3 regions of the Glutamicibacter sp. MCAF14 genome follow, and region 1 is predicted to be linked to each of the others. Evidence: riboswitches for the same ligand, from Rfam matches in the RefSeq annotation. Region 1 holds a riboswitch; each other region holds the start of a gene.

Region 1 (6,090 bases):
CCGCCCACCAGCGATGACACTACTCTCCCGGTTCCTGCAGGAACCCTGAGTACCGCGGACCTTGCCGGATACGAAGTGGTGGAGCAAGCTCCGACAACGGTGAATTACCGCGGCTACGAAGTCTTCGGCATGGCCCCGTCTTCCAGCGGCGGAACGACCATCGGCGAATCGCTGAATATCCTTTCTGAGTTCGACCTCTCAGCGATGGATGAGCCCGATGCCTTGCACCTTTATTTCGAGGCCACTGCGCTGGCTTATGCCGACCGAGGAAAGTTCGTGGGTGATCCGGCATTTGTCCAGGTCCCCACCCAGGCCTTGACCGACAAGCTGTTCGGTGCGGATCGGGCGTGCGCTATTGATCCGCAACAGGCTGCGGTTAAGCCAGTGGCCCCTGGCGATGTCGAAAACTATGATGGCCGATGCCCTGCCGACACCGGTGAACCGGTGGCAGAGCAGGATACGGAGAATATCTCCACCACCCACCTGTCGGTCGTTGACCGCTGGGGCAACATGGTTTCCTACACGTTGACCATCGAGCAGACCGGTGGTTCGGGCATGGTGGTTCCCGGTCGCGGTTTCCTGCTGAACAACGAGCTGACCGATTTCTCCACGGTGTACGATCCGGCAGATCCGAACCGCATCGATCCGGGCAAGCGCCCGCGTTCATCGATGGCGCCAACCATCGTTTTGCAGGATGGCAAGCCGGTGCTGGCTATTGGCTCCCCCGGTGGTTCAACCATCATCACCACCGTATTGCAGACGCTGGTGAACCGCATTGATCTGGGCATGGACATCAGCCAGGCCATTGCCGCACCGCGCGCCTCCCAGCGCAATACGGCAGCTGTTACGGCGGAACCGGAGTTCATCGACGCGCACGGCGCAGCTCTGGAAGCCTTTGGCCACAAGCTCACGCCGGCTGGCGATTCCTTCACCCCGCAGGCTGAAATCGGCGCCGTCGAAGCGGTAGAAATCGCTGCCGATGGCACGCTCACAGCGGCAGCCGAGCCTTCGCGGCGCGGTGGCGGTTCAGCGATGGTGCTGGAACCGATCGACTAGCCAGATACGCACACGGCGGCCTTGGGCAACATCTAACGTGTTGCCCAAGGCCGCCGTGTGCTGTGCTCTTTGGCTAGGTTTCTACGCCTGAGGAGCCAAGCGGTTGGCCACCTTGTACTTCGCGGCGCGGTGCGTGTCCTTCACGCGATCGCCCTCGCCGAACAGCTTGTTGCGCAGCGAGCCCTCGGCGTAGTCGGTCTTGTAGACCCCGCGGGCCTGCAGTTCGGGAACCACGTACTCCACGACGTCTTCGAAGGTGCCCGGGGTGACGGCATAGGCCAGGTTGAAGCCGTCAACGTCGGTGTACTCCACCCAGTCGATGAGCTTTTCGGCTACCTCGGCGCCCGAGCCCACGGAGACCGGACCGAATCCGCCGACGCCGATCCATTCGGCCAGCTGGCGGATGGTCCATGGCTTTCCGGTATCGCCACTGGCCTTCTTGAAGGTTTCCACCGAGGACTGGATGGCGTTGGACTTCACGTCGTCACCGATGACATCGTCTGGCCCGTAGACGGACATGTCGATGCCGGTCCAACCCGAAAGCAGTGCCAGCGAACCTTCGATATCCACGTAGGAGGCGTAGTCTTCGAATTTCGCCTGGGCAAGTTCGGAAGTTTCGCCGGTGATGATGGTCTGCATGGCGAAGACCTTGATGTCGTAGCGGCCACGGCCCGCGGCCTCAGCGGCGTCGCGGATCTTGGCAACCGCTTCCTTGAGCAGGTCGCGGGTAGGGCAATTCACGAAGATCGCCTCGGCGTTCGACGCGGCGAATTCGGTGCCGCGCTTGGAAGCGCCGGCCTGGTAGATCACCGGGGTGCGCTGGATGGAAGGCTCGGTGATGGCGATGCCCGGAACCTTGAAGTACTTGCCTTCGTGGTTGATCGGGTGCACCTTGCCCGGGTCGGTGTAGATCCCGGTTTCCTTGTCGTTCTGCACCGCGTCGTCTTCCCACGAGCCTTCGAGCAGCTTGTAGACCACTTCGAGGTACTCATCGGCGTGGTTGTAGCGCTCGTCGTGCTCCATCTGGTCTTCCTGGCCCATGTTGCGGGCGGCCGATGGCAGGTAGCCGGTAACCACGTTCCAGCCCACCCGTCCATTGGTCAGGTGGTCCAAGGTGGCCAGGCGGCGGGCGAAGGCGTAGGGGTGCTCGTAGGCGGTGCCGGCAGTGACGCCGAAGCCCAGATTCTCGGTCACGGCGGCCATGGCCGAGACCAGCATCATCGGGTCGTTGACCGGTGCCTGGGCGCCGGAGCTCAGCGGGGTCACATTGGTGCCCTTGTACACGTCGTAGGTACCCAGCACATCTGCCAGGAACAGCCCGTCGAACTTGCCCTTTTCCAGCACCTTGGCCAGGTGGGTCCAGTAGCCCAGGGTGTTGTAGGTCGAGGCCTTGTCATCCGGGTGGCGCCACAAGCCCGGTGACTGGTGGACCACGCAGTTCATATCGAATGCGTTGAATAGGATCTCGCGCTTGTTCTCGCTCATTGTTGTGCCCCCGTAAATCGGTTAAGTGAATTGTTGCTGGTCTGTGCCAGGCCCTAGGCCCGATGGGTCGCGTCTTCGCCGGTAACTGACAGGCGCTGCGGCTGGACCCCGTTGATCTCGTAGTCCCCGACGATGCGTGCCTTGTAGATCGCCGGGTTATGCGTGGCAATGGTCCGCGCGTTGCGCCAGTGCCGGTCCAGATTGCAGTCGCTTCTGGTCGAAGAAGCTCCAAGCCCGTCGAAAATCTTGCTGGTCACTCCGATAGCCAACGGCTGGACCACGGTTTGCGCGCGGTTGGCGGCAAGCTCGCAGACCGCATAGCGCTCTTCATCGTTCAACCCCGGATCGCCCAGAGCCGCTTCGACTTCAAGCACCGCTCCGATGACTACGGAGTCAGCAGCGAAGGATTCCGCTGATACTTCGCCCACCAGCTGCAGCACCTGGGGTTCCTGGTAAACAGGGACACCGGTACCGGTGGTGAAGATGCGGGTTCGCGACTGCACCGCACGGCGCAGGTCGTTCAGTGCCGCGCGGGCGATGCCCGCCTGCACCGCCATGAGCACCAGCTGGAAGATGGCAGCTTCGGAGTCATTGGCCTGCTGCGGCATGAAGCAATCCACCGGGACCTGGCGGAACTCGGTGGTCCCGGTTCCGGTCAGCCCCTGGCCGAAGCCATCCCAGTCATCAAGGATCTTCACGCCGCTTCGCTGGGTGGAGACTACCGCAATCTGGCGTCCGGCCAGTTCCGGGTGGGACACGGCAACGGTGGTCCAGTCGGCAAAGATGGTGCCCGTGCAGTAGTACTTCTCGCCGTCGACGACCCAGCGGCCATCCACGAGGCTGGCTGCGGTGTTCAAGGTGCCCAGGGCATTGCCCCCGCGTTCGGTATAGGCGTTGCCGATGATCTGGCCGGCGGCAATGCGCGCGATCCATTTCGTGCGCAGCGCCTCGTCATCCAGCGCCAACACGTTTTCCACGAAGGCGATGTGCGCACGCCACAGCTGCCCGACGTGGGAGTCCGCCTCGGACAGCTCGATGAGCAAACGGAATACATCTGACAGCCGCGCCCCGTAGCCTCCGTCTGCCACAGGAAGTCGCAGCGCGCCGAAGCGTTCGCGATTGAGCAATCCCACCTGTTCGAAGGGAAGCACCCGGTTCAGGTCGCGGTCTTTGGCGTTCGCAGCGATCTGGGAGAACACCGGACGGAAAATTCCAGCGAGCCGGTCGTACTGCTCATCCGCGCTAGGTCCCGGCGTAATTTTCAGCAATTGCCTTGTCGGAAGCTGTTCTTCGAAATTGTCCAGTTCCAGCGCGGTGGCCTGCGAAGGATCACTGAGCTGGTTGAAGTCCAGTCCGGCGGCATTGGGCGAATGGCCAATAGGCATCAAAATTCTCAATTCTTTCCATCGGTCCTGGCGGTAGCACCGTCCCGCGCTTGGGGTGGTTGCTGCGGCGTCTTCGAGCCAGATCTCTCAGCCGCTCTGGATGGGTCGTATTCATTTGTAGCCGTAACAATCGTGCGATTCCAAGCCCCGAAGTCACATTTCGTCTCGCGATGCGCACGGGGTTGGACGGCACTTGCGCGACCTATTGCCGGCGAGACCGAAGATGACTTGCACAGAATTGGCGAATGTCGCCCAAACACGCATCTAATGAAATAAATAACGAAATATCCTCCACATGTGACGTAGCTATCGAATATTTTTCATGTTACGCAAGATTTGCGTTCAATTCGTTCGAATGCCTGTAATGGATGAGTAACCATCCCGAGCGGCCGAGAGATCTGGCTCTACGACGCCGCAGCAACCACCTACGGACTACCCTCCGCAGGCCGGTGCTACCGCCAGGAACGATGGAGATGAATCATGGCTCTTACTTACGCAGCGCCCCCAACGGGGACAAGCGCCGCCTCTTCTGGTGCATTGGATGTCAGCTTCACCGACGTCTCACGCACCTTTACTACCAAGAAGGAAAGCCGCACCGTACTAGCGGATATCAACTTGCAGATAACCGCGGGCCAGGTCGTCGCGATCCTCGGTGCCAGCGGCTGCGGCAAGTCCACCCTGCTGCGTTCGGTATCCGGCCTGGACCACCCGTCGACCGGTTCCATCCGCACGGGCAACCACGATGTGAACGGCATCAACGATCTGTGCGCCGTCGCTTTCCAAGAACCGCGATTGCTGCCATGGCGATCGGTTCGCGAAAACATTGCCCTCGGGCTGGCACCAGGCACTGAAAAGTCCGCCGGCGAGACGCTCATCGATGAACTGATCGAGCTCACCGGATTGAGCCACGCAGCGCACCTGCGCCCACGGGAAATTTCCGGCGGCATGGCCCAGCGGGTATCGCTGGCCCGCGCATTGGCCCGCCGCCCAGGAGTGCTGCTCCTAGACGAACCCTTCGGCGCACTGGACGCACTGACCCGCTTGAAGATGCAAGACCTGCTGCTGTCCATCCACAAGTCGTTCCCCACCACCGTTTTGATGGTGACCCACGATGTGGATGAAGCCTTGACGCTCGCTGATCGGGTCATTGTCCTGGGCCGCGCCGGCACCACCGGCGCCGCAAGCGTCATCGAGGACCTGTCCTTGCACGCCGCTCAACCGCGTCGGCACACCGACAGCCAGTTTGCCGCACACCGCGCACATCTGTTGCGCCTGCTGGGCGTCGATCCCACCAATCACTAGCCCCATGCGCCTCACGGCGCCTTGGAGTTTTCATCCCAAGTGGCCAGTTTCCACCTCACTGGCACGCACATTATTAGGATTTTCTATGCTTTCGAACCGCTTCACCCGCCGTACCGCATTGTCCGCCGCCGCCCTGCTGCTTGGCACCTCGGCGCTTGCCGGTTGCGCCGGCGAAAACGCTACGGCCGCCAACGCGGACAAGACGCTGTCCATCGATTTCGCTACCTACAATCCACTGAGCCTGGTGCTCAAGGAGAAGGGCTGGCTGGACGAAGCTGCTAAGGAATCCGGCGTCAGCGTTGAATGGATCCAGTCCGCTGGTTCCAACAAGGCCAACGAAGCGCTGCGAGCTGACGCAATCGACGTGGGCTCCACCGCAGGTTCGGCCGCATTGCTGGCGCGCTCCAACGGTTCGCCGATCAAGACCATCGCGTTGTACTCGCAGCCTGAATGGGCCGCGCTGGTGATCGGCAAGGATTCGAAGATCAGCTCCGTGAAGGATCTGAAGGGCAAGACCGTCGCAGCCACCAAGGGCACCGACCCGTACTTCTTCCTGCTGCAGAGCTTGGAAGAAGCCGGGCTCAGCGAAGACGACATCAAGCTGCAGAACCTGCAGCATGCCGACGGGCGTACCGCATTGGCCAATGGTTCGGTTGATGCTTGGAGCGGCTTGGATCCGATCATGGCCGCCGCCGAAGAAGACGGCGCCTCGCTGGTATACCGCAACCTTGATTTCAACACCTACGGTGCGCTGAATGCCCGCGAAGACTTCATCGAAGAAAGCCCGGAACTGGCGCAGCTGGTGGTCGACTCCTACGAAAAGGCGCGTGCCTGGGCTACCGAGAACCCTGAAGAGACCGCC
Region 2 (6,090 bases), on a different contig from region 1:
CCAACGAGGTTTCCAACGGTGAAAAACACCGGGCTGAGCAACGAGAAAACGATCAGGATCAGGGCCAATGTGGCCGGAGCCACGAGCCGTGACACCTTGATCGCATGACGGTTCTTCCTGCTTTCTGGCTCAGACGGGCGAGGGGCCGGAGCTGAGGGCGCGGCAAGAATTTCTGTGGCGGTCATCGGTTCTTCCTTCCGCGCAGGGTCACGCTAGCCAGTACCAGCAGGATCAACATGCCCTTGGCCGCACCAACCCACTGGCTAGCGACGCCGAGCGAGGTCAGTCCGTTATCCAGGGCGGCGATGAGCACCGCGGCCAATACGGTGCCAACTACGCTGACCAGTCTTCGACGAGAGAAAATGATGGACATGTAGGCCACCAGAATGATGTCCAGCAGAATTTGCGTACCAATGCCCGGGACTGCGGCCGAAAGCCTCGCCACCATTAGCGTTCCGGCCAGGCCAGCCAGTGCCGAGCCGAGTACATAGCTGGCTAGCCGGTATTTCCGCGGGTCAAGTCCCGCCACTTGGGCTGCGGTAGGGTTCTGACCCACGGCGTAGGAGTTCACTCCCCAGCTGGTTTTGCCATATACCCACCAGCCCAGTGCCCCGATGAGCAGCATGATCCAGGCAGCCAACGGGATCCCCAGGAACACAGTGCCCCGTGCAGTCTCAAAGAAGCCACTGGTCACCGCGATCTTCAGATTCTGGTTGAAGACTAGTTCGAGTGACGCGGCTACACCCATAGTCGCCAAGGTCGCCAGCAGCGGGCGCAGGCCCAGAGTGACCGAGAGGCCGTTGATCACGCCGATCACGGTGGCAACCAGCACTCCATAGAGCACCGCCAGCAAGCCCGGGGTTCCGGCTGATGCGGCCAGAGCGGTCACCGTTCCAGATAGTCCTGCCACCGCACCGGTGGAAAGGTCGATTCCTCCGTTGAGTACATCGTCGCCTCCAGCGATGATCACCATCGCGAGTCCCACTCCGGCAATTCCGAAGACCGAAGCCTGTGTCAGGATGGTGGCGATATTCGACGCTGTCAGGAAAAATGGTGAGCCAAAAGCAAACATCAGCAGTACCGCGGCAATGCCGGCGTAGCCGGTCCAAGCGGCCAGGTTCGGCTTTTTACGCCGTGTACCAAGCGCAGGTGCATCGTTGATAGGAGCGAGCGTGGCGCTCATGCGTTCACCTCTTCGCGTTGTGTTCCGGTTGCTTGACCGCTGGAAGCCAAATGCAAGATACTTTCGGTGCTCATCTGGTTAGATGGCAGTTCAGCGATGATTCGACCGCGATACAGCACCAAGACCCGGTCGGCAAGGCCCACTACCTCTTCAAGATCCACACTCACCAATAGCGCTGCCGCTCCCCCTCGAACCAACTCTGAAATCTGCGTGTATATGTGCGCACGGCTTCCCACATCAACACCAGACGTAGGCTGGTCCAAGACGAGAACGTCTGATCCCTTGGCCAGCCAGCGGGCCAGAACGGTCTTCTGCTGGTTACCACCAGAGAGGCCGGAAGCTACCGCTTCTGGATCGGCTGGACGGATATCCAAGCGTTGCACCAGTTCGCTGGCGGCATCCCGCTCCCTGCGAGCATCCAGCAAGCCCAGGCGCCGTCCGAGCTTTCGCAGGCTTGCAGCGGCAATATTCTCACGCACGGTGTTGCGCAAGAAGATTCCATCTTGGTGTCGATTCGATGGGACGTAGGCGCCGGCACGAGCGACAAAGTCAGCTGCAGAAGTCACCGGTCGACCGTGCAACACGGCAGAGCCCGTGTGTGAATGGAGGCCGGTGATCGCATCGGCGAGCACCTCAATACCTGATCCCACCAATCCCGTGACGGCGACGATTTCTCCGGGGGCTACCGCGAGATTGATGTTGCCCAACTTGCCAGCGACCGACAGGTCCACCAGTTCGAGGGCAGGCTCGCCCTGAACAGGACGTACCTCGTGCTTCTGATGTGAGAATTCATTGACCTGATTACCTAGCATCAAGCCGATGACATCTTCAATGCTGTCCCCGTCCGCGAAGCTGGCATCGCCGGCATTCTTGCCGTTGCGCAACACCGTGATCCGATCGGTAATCTGCTGCAGTTCTTGCAGGTAGTGCGAGATGAAAATAATTCCTACACCACGATCGCGCAGGTGGCGGATGGTGCCGAAAAGCTGTGCGACTTCGTCATTGGCCAACGGCGCGGTCGGCTCGTCCAGGATCAGCACTTTGGGTTCGGCCAACACTGCACGGGCTATTTGGATCAGTTGTTGCTGAGCAACACTCAGCTCATCAACGAAAGCCGCCGTATCCAGCTCCTGACCGGTGGTTCGCAAGATGTCGGCCCGAGCTGCTTCTTGCACGCTACGCTCACGGCGCCAGAGTCCACGGCTCTTGGTAGTTCCCAGATACAGTTGTTCGGCGACGGTCAAGCGACCGGCCAGGTGACGGTCCTGATGGATGACTTCAATGCCCAATGCTTCGGCGTCGGCCGGTCGGCGAATTTGGACAGCCTGCCCAGCAAGGTCAATCTGCCCAGAGTCTAGGGTGTACAGCCCTGTGAGGATTTTTATCAGAGTGGATTTTCCTGCGCCATTCTCGCCCACCAACCCGAGTACTTCGCCAGCCCGCAGTCGAAGTTGGACATTGTCGAGCACAGTGACGGCGCCAAAAGATTTACGTATGCCGGCCATGCTCAGCAGTTCATTAGATCCCGTTGTCATTGCGCACCTGATTCACGTTTTCCTTGTCGACGAAAATTGGCTCGACATAGCTGGTATTCGGAACCCGATCAGTTTGTCCATCAAGGAACAATGCGATATTCGCGGCCGAGGTTGTGGCCATTTGCTTGATGGGTTGGGCGACTGTGAATTGGTATGAGCTCTCTGGATTCGCGATCAAATCCAAGGCTCCAGGTTCTGCGTCCACACCGTAGAGCTTGATGTCGTTATCCGTAGGGTCTATGGCCTGCGCAGCACCAATCAGCGGCATATCCCAGCAAGACCAGATTGCGTCAATTTCACCTGCTGGCAGCCTGCGCAGCTGATCCTGAATCTGGTTTTTGGCATCTTCAATAGTGCCCTCGTACTTGTCCTGCAGTTCAGGGGAGATCTTCTCGATGTTTGGATAATCTTCGAGAACCAAGTTCAAGCTGTTGTATCGAATCCGGCAGGGAGTCACGCCGGGGAAGCCATTGAATACTAGGATCTTGCCCTTGCCATGGAGGTCCTCGGCCATGGTGCGAGCTAACGTGGTTCCTACGTTCCAGTTGTCGCTAGTGACATTGTTCTTCGAGTATTCACTCTGGAAGTCGATGGTGAACAGTGGGATCCCGGCGGCGTCCACTTTAGCCAAGGCAGGGGTGAGCGTTTGCGCATCACCCAAGATCACCACGATGACGTCTGGAGACTGGGTAATCAGGTTTTCCACGTCAGAGACGTGCTTCTCATCTTTGGCCTCGGCCTGGGTAGCGATGACTTCTCCGCCAAGCTCTTCGACTCGTTCTTGGATTTGCTGGTAGATCACACGCGAGTAGTCGTGCAGGATGTCTTTGGCAGCGATGCCAACTTTTTTGCCCTCGAGTGAAGGGACATCGTCAATACTCTGCTCCTCTTGCGGGTTGCTGCTTTGCGCCGCAACCGGCGCTAATTCTGGGCGTGGCTCCTTTAGCGAGCAACCGGTAAGCAGTGTTACTGCTGCCATGGCTGTGGCAAGAAATTTTAAGGTGTTCGGTCGAGTGCGAGTCATGCCGTCCCTCTCGTGGAAATATTGAACCGAGGGATCCCGAACAGAAGTTCACACTTCGTGGCCCGGAAGTTCCATCGATCCTGGCGTTAGCACTACCTGCGGGATGCAGGCTTGCTGCGGCGTCGCGGAGCCAGGTCTCTCAGCCGCTCTGGATGGGTTGTGCTCCGAGTCAACCACTGCCGGCAGCAGTCTTGGAAGGGCACTGTCATACGAGGGAACGGCAGGACAAAATACGTCATCTTCGAGCCTCCTGCCTGCCTGATCGATGGCAGCGCGGCCGTCATATGACCCTTGAATGACGAAATTTGAACTCGGGAACTGCTCTGCCTCCGAATAGGATGGCTGTTCACGGCGAATAGTCAGAACAGGTGGAACGTGGATCCAGCAGGCGTCATCCCCTTCATGCTCGGGTTGCTGGGCATCACTTTGGTGGCAGCGTTCCTCGCACCCATGGCCCGGGATGGAAAGCTCGCGCGCAATGCGGCCATCGGCATCAAGACGCGCCATACCTTGGCCAGCGACGAGGTCTGGCTGGCAGGGCATCGGAAGGCTGCGCCGCTGATGGCCGCGGCTTCATGGGCAGGCTGGGCCATGCTGGCCGGTGCAGCGATTCTCTGCGTGCTGGGCCAGTTCGGTTTCGCCTTCGCCACGACCGGCGCAGGTTATCTGGCCATTATCGTGTTGCTGATGGTCTCGGCTGCCAAAGCGAACAAGGCCGCGCGACGCGTCTAGCGGGCAGGCCTTCGCTCTTCGGCTACCAATTTCAGACACATGCTTAAAGCAACGGATCGCACCATCGGCAGATGGTGCGATCCGTTGCTTGCGCGGTCAGCGTCCTACTACAGCAGTACGGCTCCGAGAATCAGTACGGTCACAAACGCCGCAGTGCCTTGGATGGCGGTCGCCACGCTCAAGGTCTTATACGCGGTGATGACCGGAATCCGGCTGAGTTGCGAAACAACCCAGAAGTACGAGTCGTTTGCATGCGAAACAACCATTGCACCGGCACCGACAGCCAGCACGGTAAGCACCATGCCCAGCTGCGAATCCAAGCCAAGCGAACCGAGCATCGGGGCGACCAGAGCAGAAGTGGTCACCATTGAAACGGTGGACGAGCCCTGCGCGGACTTCAGCGCAGCAGCGATCAAGAATGGCACGGCCAGGCCCAAGCCCAGTCCGCTGAGTGAATCGGAAAGGATCGTGGTCAGGTCCGAAGCGGCCAGTACCGCGCCGAAGCCAGCGCCGGCGCCTGTGATCAGCAAGATCGGAGCGGCGGTGCGCACCGCTTCCTTCATCTGCTCATTGAAGACCGACAGCTTGTTGCCACCGCGCAACAGGAAGGTCGCGGCAAACAGGCCGAAGATCAGCGCGATAACCGGAGTACCAAGGAAGGAAAGGATCTCAAGTGCCGTTCCCTCGCCAATAGGGTGCGATGGCAGCTTTGCAATGGAGGCGGCACAGATCAGTACCAGGGGAACAAGGATCGGCATGAATGCCATCGCCGGCCTAGGCAATTTGCCGAAGCTTGCACGCAGCTGCTCGTAGTCGAGTTCGGCGATGTCATGCTCGTCGTCGCTGGGCAGCGGGGTCCACTTGGACTTGTTGAACCGGCTGGCGTAGGCCAAGCCTGCAAGGGCCGAGATCGCGGCAACTGGCAGTCCGACTGCAATGATCAAACCCAGATTCTCGGCAATGCCGATGCTTTCTGCCGCAGCCAACGGGCCCGGAGTTGGCGGCACCATCGTGTGGGTGGCATACAGGCCGGTCATCAGCGCGATAGAAGTCGCCAGCGCCGAGACACCGGTGCGCAAGGTGATGGCTTTGCGAAGGGAGTTAAGGACCACGTAGCCCGAGTCGCAGAAAACCGGAATGGAAACGATGTAGCCGATGATCGACAGGGTCAGGTTGGGGAATCGTGTACCCAGAACCTTGATCAGTGCATCTGCCATGGAGATCGCCGCGCCGGATTTCTCCAGAATGACGCCGATCATCGTACCGAAGAGAATCACCAAGCCGATATTGCCCATGGTGCTGCCGAAGGCCGTGGTGACCGTCGATGCTACTTCAGCCAGCGGGATGCGGTAGGCAAAGGCGGCAAGGATCGCGGCGCCTATGAGGGCAAGGAAGGGGCTGATCTTGAAACGTGCCGTGACCATCACGATGGCCACCACAAGGATCAGCAGAACAAGTAGTTCATACACGGTAAGTTGGCTCCTTTGCCAATATCGGTAGTTCTCTGCGTCCAACGTGCAATAGTGCAACCGGTGGATCAGCTTGATCGGCAAAGCTGCTCAAGGCTTCGCCTATTTGGCCAGATAGCTAGGGGCAATCCCGAATCCTTGGCACAA
Region 3 (6,090 bases), on a different contig from region 1:
AATCTGCAATTCTTCCTTGGTGGCAGGTCGGCTCACTGGCACTCTTCTCATGTAGCTCGCTGGCGGTCTTGATCTCAGGCTATCGCAGGTTTGCCACGCGCTTCCTCAGTACGCGCACAGCCAGATCAGCCTATGATCGAAAACGTGAACGCTGAACAAATTGAGCAGAAGGCAACCCGCAAGACCTTCGGGTTTGAGATCGTCTTGGTACTTGCGCTGTCCTTGGGGCAAAGCGCGGTCTACTCGCTGCTCAGCTTTGCGGACAAAGTCACCAGGGCTCCATTGCGCGAGCAGACAACGTCGCTGAATAACCAGCTGAGCACCCGGGAATTCTTTGACTTCTCCTACCAGCTGCTGGACATCATCTTTGCCCTGGTTCCAGTGGTGCTGGCGTTGTATCTGATGAAGCGCACTACCGGGAGAACCATCCGCGATATCGGTTTCGATATGCGCAAGCCGGGCAAGGACGCGCTGCTTGGAGCAGGACTGTTCTTGGCCATGGGCGTAGGCACGCTGGGAGTCTATGCCGCGGGGCGGGCTTTGGGCATCACGACGGCACTGTCGGCAGCGAATTTGGGAGATTATTGGTGGAGCGTGCCAGTGCTTCTGCTCTCGGCCGTACGCCATGCGGTGCTCGAAGAAGTCCTGATGCTCGGATTCCTGTTCACCTATGCCAGGAAATTGAAAATGGGCCCGTGGTCCATCATCATCCTTTCCGCTGTCATCCGCGGCAGCTACCACCTGTACCAAGGTGCAGGTCCGATGATCGGCAACATGCTCATGGGCGTGGTGTTCGGCTGGATCTACCAGAAGTACGGGCGGGTCATGCCGCTGGTCATTGCGCACTTCCTGCTCGATGCCATCGGGTTCGTCGGCTATGCACTGATTGGGCCGGCCATCGGAATCGGCCAATAGTGCCGTTATGCTGGGCTGATGCAGATTACCGAGCTGAGCGAGAAATACCTCCACCAAGCTGTTGACTTGTGGGAAGCCACCGGGCTGACTCGTCCGTGGAATGATCCGCTCGCTGACGCTCGACGGGCTTTGCACGAACCCACCTCTACGGTGCTGGCCATGATCGAAAATGATCAGGTTGTGGGCACTGCGATGACTGGCCATGACGGGCACCGCGGTTGGCTCTACTACGTTGCAGTGGATCCGCGCAGGCAGGGCAATGGCCTGGGCAGGTCCTTGGTGGATGCGGCCAGCTTGTGGCTGCGAGAACGGGCAGTGCCCAAGGTGCAGCTCATGGTCCGCAGCGAAAACGCTGCCGTCATCGATTTCTATGAACGCCTGGGCTTTGAAGACCAGCAGGTCGTTGTCTTGGGCCGGCGTCTGGACCAGTCTGAGGCAAGAGCCGGAAAAGAATGAAGGCGGGGACGCCATTGGCCCCGCCTTCGTGAGTTCATTTTTGAACTTCTTACAGCACCACGGTGCCGGACTCGGTTTCAAAGGTTACCGACATGATGCCCGGAGTGCCATTCGGAGCTTCATATTGCATGGTGACAGCTCCCAAATTGACGTTCTGCGGCTGGCCGAGCCAATCCAGCACCCGTTCGCGCGAACCGGCGATGGCTATCTCGCTGATGGCACCAACCGGTTCAAGCGACTTGGACGGATGCAGGTCCTCAGTACCGTCATCCCATGAGATCAGGTATGGGCACTGCGGGTCGGCGATCAGGCCCTTGATACCAATTTGCTGCCAGGTCAGTTCGCGGCCATCAGGGAACTTGCGGTTGCCAGGCACTGACTTGCGGCCCAGGCGGTCTTCGGCGCTGGATAGATCCTCCACCGAGACGCACCAGCCCATCCAGCCACCGCCGAGTTCCGAGCGGGCGCGAACAGCCTGTCCGAAGGGTGCCTTGTCGCTGGCCGGGTGGTTCAGCACCTCGACTACTTCCAAGTACTGGCCGTGCTTGAGCGGGAAGATGACATTGCGTGTTCCGAATCGTGGATGCACGCCACCCTTGACGAACTCCAAGCCGAGCGACTCGGAGATTCTTTGCGCGGTTGGCATCAGCCCATCAGGGCCGCATGCATAACTTACGTGATCTAGCCTCATCATGTGCCCATCATGGCAACATGTGATGGCAGTCTCTACTTAGGTAACCCTAAGCGGGGCGAATGCTATCGAATAGTCTGCGGAAAAGTCCTCAAAAATACGGAATATGACCGATTGAGTCCAAGGCCAAGCGCCTGCATTGCAAAGATCTTCGGTTCTCGGGCAAACTGGATGCAGGTCATGAGTCCCAGTAACAAGCCCCGGCTTACTGGGCGGCAACCCTCCACCGCGGTGGGGTGCCCCGGGTGAAGACCTGGCCCTTGAATGCGCAAGGCATCAAGGACAAGCGCGGGTTACCCCTGGAAGTTCTCTCGATACGGTGCTTCCTGTCGGTGTCTTTTCAGTGGCGTACCCCCATAGTCATGAAACGCTATTTGGAGGAAACCATGAGCAGCAACTGGTCATTTGAAACCCGTCAGATCCACTCCGGCCAGACCCCGGATCCGACAACTGGAGCACGAGCTCTCCCTATTTTCCAGACCACTTCTTTCGTCTTCCCTAGCGCCAAGAGCGCTGCTGCGCGATTCGCGCTGCAGGAATTGGAGCCGATCTACACGCGTATCGGAAACCCGACGACTGACGCAGTGGAAACCCGCATTGCCGACCTTGAAGGCGGTGTCGGAGCACTGCTGCTCTCTTCGGGACAGGCAGCAACCACCTTCGCCATCTTGAACTTGGCCGAGGCCGGCGACCACCTGGTTGCCAGCCCAAGCCTTTACGGCGGAACGCAGAACCTGCTCAAGCACACCCTGAAGCGCCTGGGCATCGAGGTCACCTTCGTCTCTGATCCGGATAACCTCGATGAATGGCGTGCCGCGGTCCGCCCGAACACCAAGGCATTCTTCGGAGAGAGCATCTCCAATCCGCGTCAGGATGTCCTGAATATCGAGGACATTTCGGCCATCGCCCACGAAGCCGGCGTGCCGCTGCTGGTGGACAACACCCTGGCCACCCCGTACCTGATCCGCCCGATCGAGTGGGGCGCGGATATCGTGATCCATTCGGCCACCAAATTCCTTGGCGGCCACGGAAATGCCATCGCAGGCGTCATCGTGGATTCGGGCAAATTCGACTTCGGCAAGGATGCGGAACGCTTCCCAGGATTCAACACCCCGGATGAGTCCTACAACGGCCTGGTCTTCGCCCGCGACCTGGGTGTCAATGGCATCCTGGGCGCGAATCTGGCCTACATCCTCAAGGCCCGTGTGCAGCTGCTGCGCGACTTGGGCGCCTCGGTTGCACCGTTCAATGCTTTCCTGATCGCCCAGGGGCTGGAAACCTTGTCGCTGCGCATTGAGCGCCACGGCCAGAACGCCGTCGAGGTTGCCAACTGGCTCGAAGCCCGCGGCGAAGTGCGCAAGGTCGCTTACGCAGGCCTGAAGTCCTCGCCTTGGTACGAGCGTGCGCAGAAGTACAGCGACCAGGGCGCTGGCTCGGTCATCGCCTTCGAATTGGAAGGCGGCTCAGAAGCAGGCCAGGCCTTCGTCGACGCGCTGGTGCTGCACTCCAACGTGGCGAATATCGGCGACGTGCGCTCCTTGGTCATCCACCCGGCCTCCACGACCCACGCGCAGCTTTCCGAGGCCGAGCAGGTTGCCGCTGGCGTCAGCCCGGGACTGGTGCGCCTGAGCGTTGGGCTGGAGAACATCAAGGACATTCTGGCCGATTTGGAACTGGGCTTCGCAGCTGTCGGCGCCCTTGAGAACAAGGAACTGCAGGAAACTCTCTAGGCATGGCATCCATTGTGACTACTGAAGATACTCTTCGCGCCGAAGAGCTCGCTGGCGGACAAGACGGCATTTTGCGTCGTAGTTCCGTGGGGGAGCACTGCTTTGAATTTGGCGGATACCTTCCCGAGGTGGAGCTGGGCTTTGAAACCTGGGGAACCCTAGCTGCCGACGGTTCCAACGCGGTACTGGTGATGCATGCACTGACCGGTGACGCGCACGTTGCCCAGGGCGATTCGCAAAGCGACGGCTGGTGGGAAGGTTTCGTGGGCCCTGGCGCCACGATTGACACCAATGAGTACTTCGTCGTGTCCATCAACATGGTGGGCGGTTGCAATGGATCCACCGGCCCGGCGTCCCTGGATGAGCAAGGCGTGCCCTACGGTTCGCGCTTCCCGTTCGTGACCATCAAGGACTCGGTGCGCCTCGAAGCGCGTCTGGCCAAGCAGCTGGGAATTGATTCCTGGCATGCGGTCATCGGTGGTTCGATGGGCGGGGCGCGTGCTCTGGAGTACGCGGTGCAGTTCCCGCAGCAGGTGAAGAATCTGGTGGTGATGGCATCCAGCGCGCAGGCAACTGCCGAGCAAATCGCCTTCGCCCAGGTGCAGACCCAGTCCATCCGCTTGGATCCGCACTTCTGCAATGGCGATTACTACGGCAATGAGGCCCGCCCGGACGCTGGTCTGGGTTTGGCCCGCCGCCTGGCCCACATCACCTATCGTTCTGAAGCCGAGCTCGAAACCCGTTTCTCGCGCAACCCGCAGGAAGGCGAGAAGCCAACGGGCCAGCTCGACGGAGCGCGTGGGCGCTACCAGGTGGAAAGCTATTTGGATCACCAAGCCAGCAAGCTGGTGAATCGCTTTGATGCCAACAGCTATCTCGTGCTCACCGAAGCGCTGATGAGCCACGATGTGGCTCGCGGCCATGAATCCTTGGAAGCTGCGTTGGCCCGCTTGGCGAAAGTCAACGTGGTAGTTGCAGCGGTGACCAGTGACCGCCTGTACTTCCCAGAGCAGTCGGTGAAACTGGCTTCGTCGCTGGCTAAGCCGAAACCTGTGCACTACATTGATTCGCCCATCGGACATGATGGCTTCCTGACCGATGCCAAGCAGCTCGATGGGGTCCTTCGGACGTTGGTATTCGGAGACTGATCATCGGCCGCGTAGCCGGATCGCTTGTAAAGCCAGAAGCAGTTCCACCAGTTATCGGTGGAACTGCTTCTGGCTTTTACTAGCTAATTTGCGCTGTCGCCTGCACCGAGGGAATCATTGGGCATGGTGTTCGCAAATGGTGCAGCCGAAGGACGTTTCGCGGTGATGCCATCGCCGGAGGACTGGTGGCGCAAACGGCGCAATACCCACGGCGCCAGATGCTCGCGTGCCCACTGCAGATCTTCCTTGCGGGCTTCTCGCCAGCTGCGCTGCTCGACAACCGGGGCGATTTCGGTATCCAGCTGATGCGGGACATTCAGCGAGTCCAAGGCCATGGCGGCAATGCGCTGGTGGCCGATAGGGGAGAAGTGCAGGCGGTCCGGTGCCCACATCTGGGACTGGTGCAGCTCCTGCAGAGCCCACATGTCCGCAACGATGGCGTCATGGCGTGCGGCTACGGTGCGCACGTTTTCGTTGTAGATTGCCACTTTGCCGCGGATGCTTCCAAGGACCGGGGTGTCGCGGATATCGGGTCCGGTGAACAGCAGGAGCGTGGCGCCGGTGGAGGTGAGCCTGGCTACCGCGTTATCGAGGATGTCGGCAATCTTGTCGGGGTCGCCGCCAGGGCGCAGTACGTCGTTGCCGCCGGCGCAGAGGGAGATCAGATCAGGCTTCAGCTCAATGCAAGGATCAAGCTGCTCGGAAACGATTTGCCCGATGAGCCGCCCACGAATCGCGAGATTGGCATATGCGAAGTCCGGAACCGTGCTGCTCAGTTCATGTGCCAAGCGATCGGCCCAGCCAAGATGCCGGCCAACGTTTGCGGGATCCGGGTCCCCGATGCCTTCGGTGAAGGAGTCTCCGATGGCGACATAGCGGCGCCATGGATGGACTGGGGTTTCTAGGGATTCTGTTGATTCAGGAGAAATTTCGTTTGGCACGAATCTATTGTTACCAATGGGTAACTTCTAGTCAATCATTCTCAAGGATGATTCCTGGGGCTGCTGCGCTACTCACTCAGTGCGTCCCTGCGAGCCTGCAAGTACTCATCGCGAGTAATGACTCCACGCGAGTGCAGGGATTCAAGTTCGGATAGCTTATCTTCAAGGGATTTTTTCGGTGCAATCATGGCTGAATTGGCCGCCCTTGC

The links. Region 1 has a riboswitch for S-adenosylmethionine ahead of AB4Y71_RS13065 (acyl-CoA dehydrogenase family protein). Riboswitches for the same ligand answer to the same signal wherever they lie in the genome.
Region 2: it holds a riboswitch for S-adenosylmethionine, as region 1 does, so the genes downstream of both, AB4Y71_RS01290 (substrate-binding domain-containing protein) here and AB4Y71_RS13065 (acyl-CoA dehydrogenase family protein) in region 1, are expected to answer to the same signal.
Region 3: it holds a riboswitch for S-adenosylmethionine, as region 1 does, so the genes downstream of both, AB4Y71_RS06530 (bifunctional o-acetylhomoserine/o-acetylserine sulfhydrylase) here and AB4Y71_RS13065 (acyl-CoA dehydrogenase family protein) in region 1, are expected to answer to the same signal.

Annotation. Positions count from the first base shown of each region.
Region 1 is NZ_JBFREO010000005.1:219,046-225,135, forward strand. It holds gene ggt (gamma-glutamyltransferase) at 1-1,056, shown strand, start outside; gene AB4Y71_RS13060 (LLM class flavin-dependent oxidoreductase) at 1,138-2,541, opposite strand; gene AB4Y71_RS13065 (acyl-CoA dehydrogenase family protein) at 2,595-3,926, opposite strand; SAM riboswitch class I at 3,942-4,033, opposite strand; SAM riboswitch class I at 4,300-4,400, shown strand; gene AB4Y71_RS13070 (ABC transporter ATP-binding protein) at 4,407-5,228, shown strand; gene AB4Y71_RS13075 (aliphatic sulfonate ABC transporter substrate-binding protein) at 5,314-6,090, shown strand, end outside.
Region 2 is NZ_JBFREO010000001.1:275,083-281,172, reverse strand. It holds gene AB4Y71_RS01305 (ABC transporter permease) at 1-185, opposite strand, end outside; gene AB4Y71_RS01300 (ABC transporter permease) at 182-1,183, opposite strand; gene AB4Y71_RS01295 (sugar ABC transporter ATP-binding protein) at 1,180-2,718, opposite strand; gene AB4Y71_RS01290 (substrate-binding domain-containing protein) at 2,702-3,697, opposite strand; SAM riboswitch class I at 3,811-3,901, opposite strand; gene AB4Y71_RS01285 (SdpI family protein) at 4,118-4,474, shown strand; gene AB4Y71_RS01280 (GntP family permease) at 4,582-5,943, opposite strand.
Region 3 is NZ_JBFREO010000003.1:234,623-240,712, reverse strand. It holds gene AB4Y71_RS06550 (phosphotransferase family protein) at 1-36, opposite strand, end outside; gene AB4Y71_RS06545 (CPBP family intramembrane glutamic endopeptidase) at 133-915, shown strand; gene AB4Y71_RS06540 (GNAT family acetyltransferase) at 934-1,371, shown strand; gene AB4Y71_RS06535 (VOC family protein) at 1,421-2,065, opposite strand; SAM riboswitch class IV at 2,239-2,357, shown strand; gene AB4Y71_RS06530 (bifunctional o-acetylhomoserine/o-acetylserine sulfhydrylase) at 2,449-3,792, shown strand; gene metX (homoserine O-acetyltransferase MetX) at 3,795-4,940, shown strand; gene AB4Y71_RS06520 (SGNH/GDSL hydrolase family protein) at 5,024-5,881, opposite strand; gene AB4Y71_RS06515 (SHOCT domain-containing protein) at 5,950-6,090, opposite strand, start outside.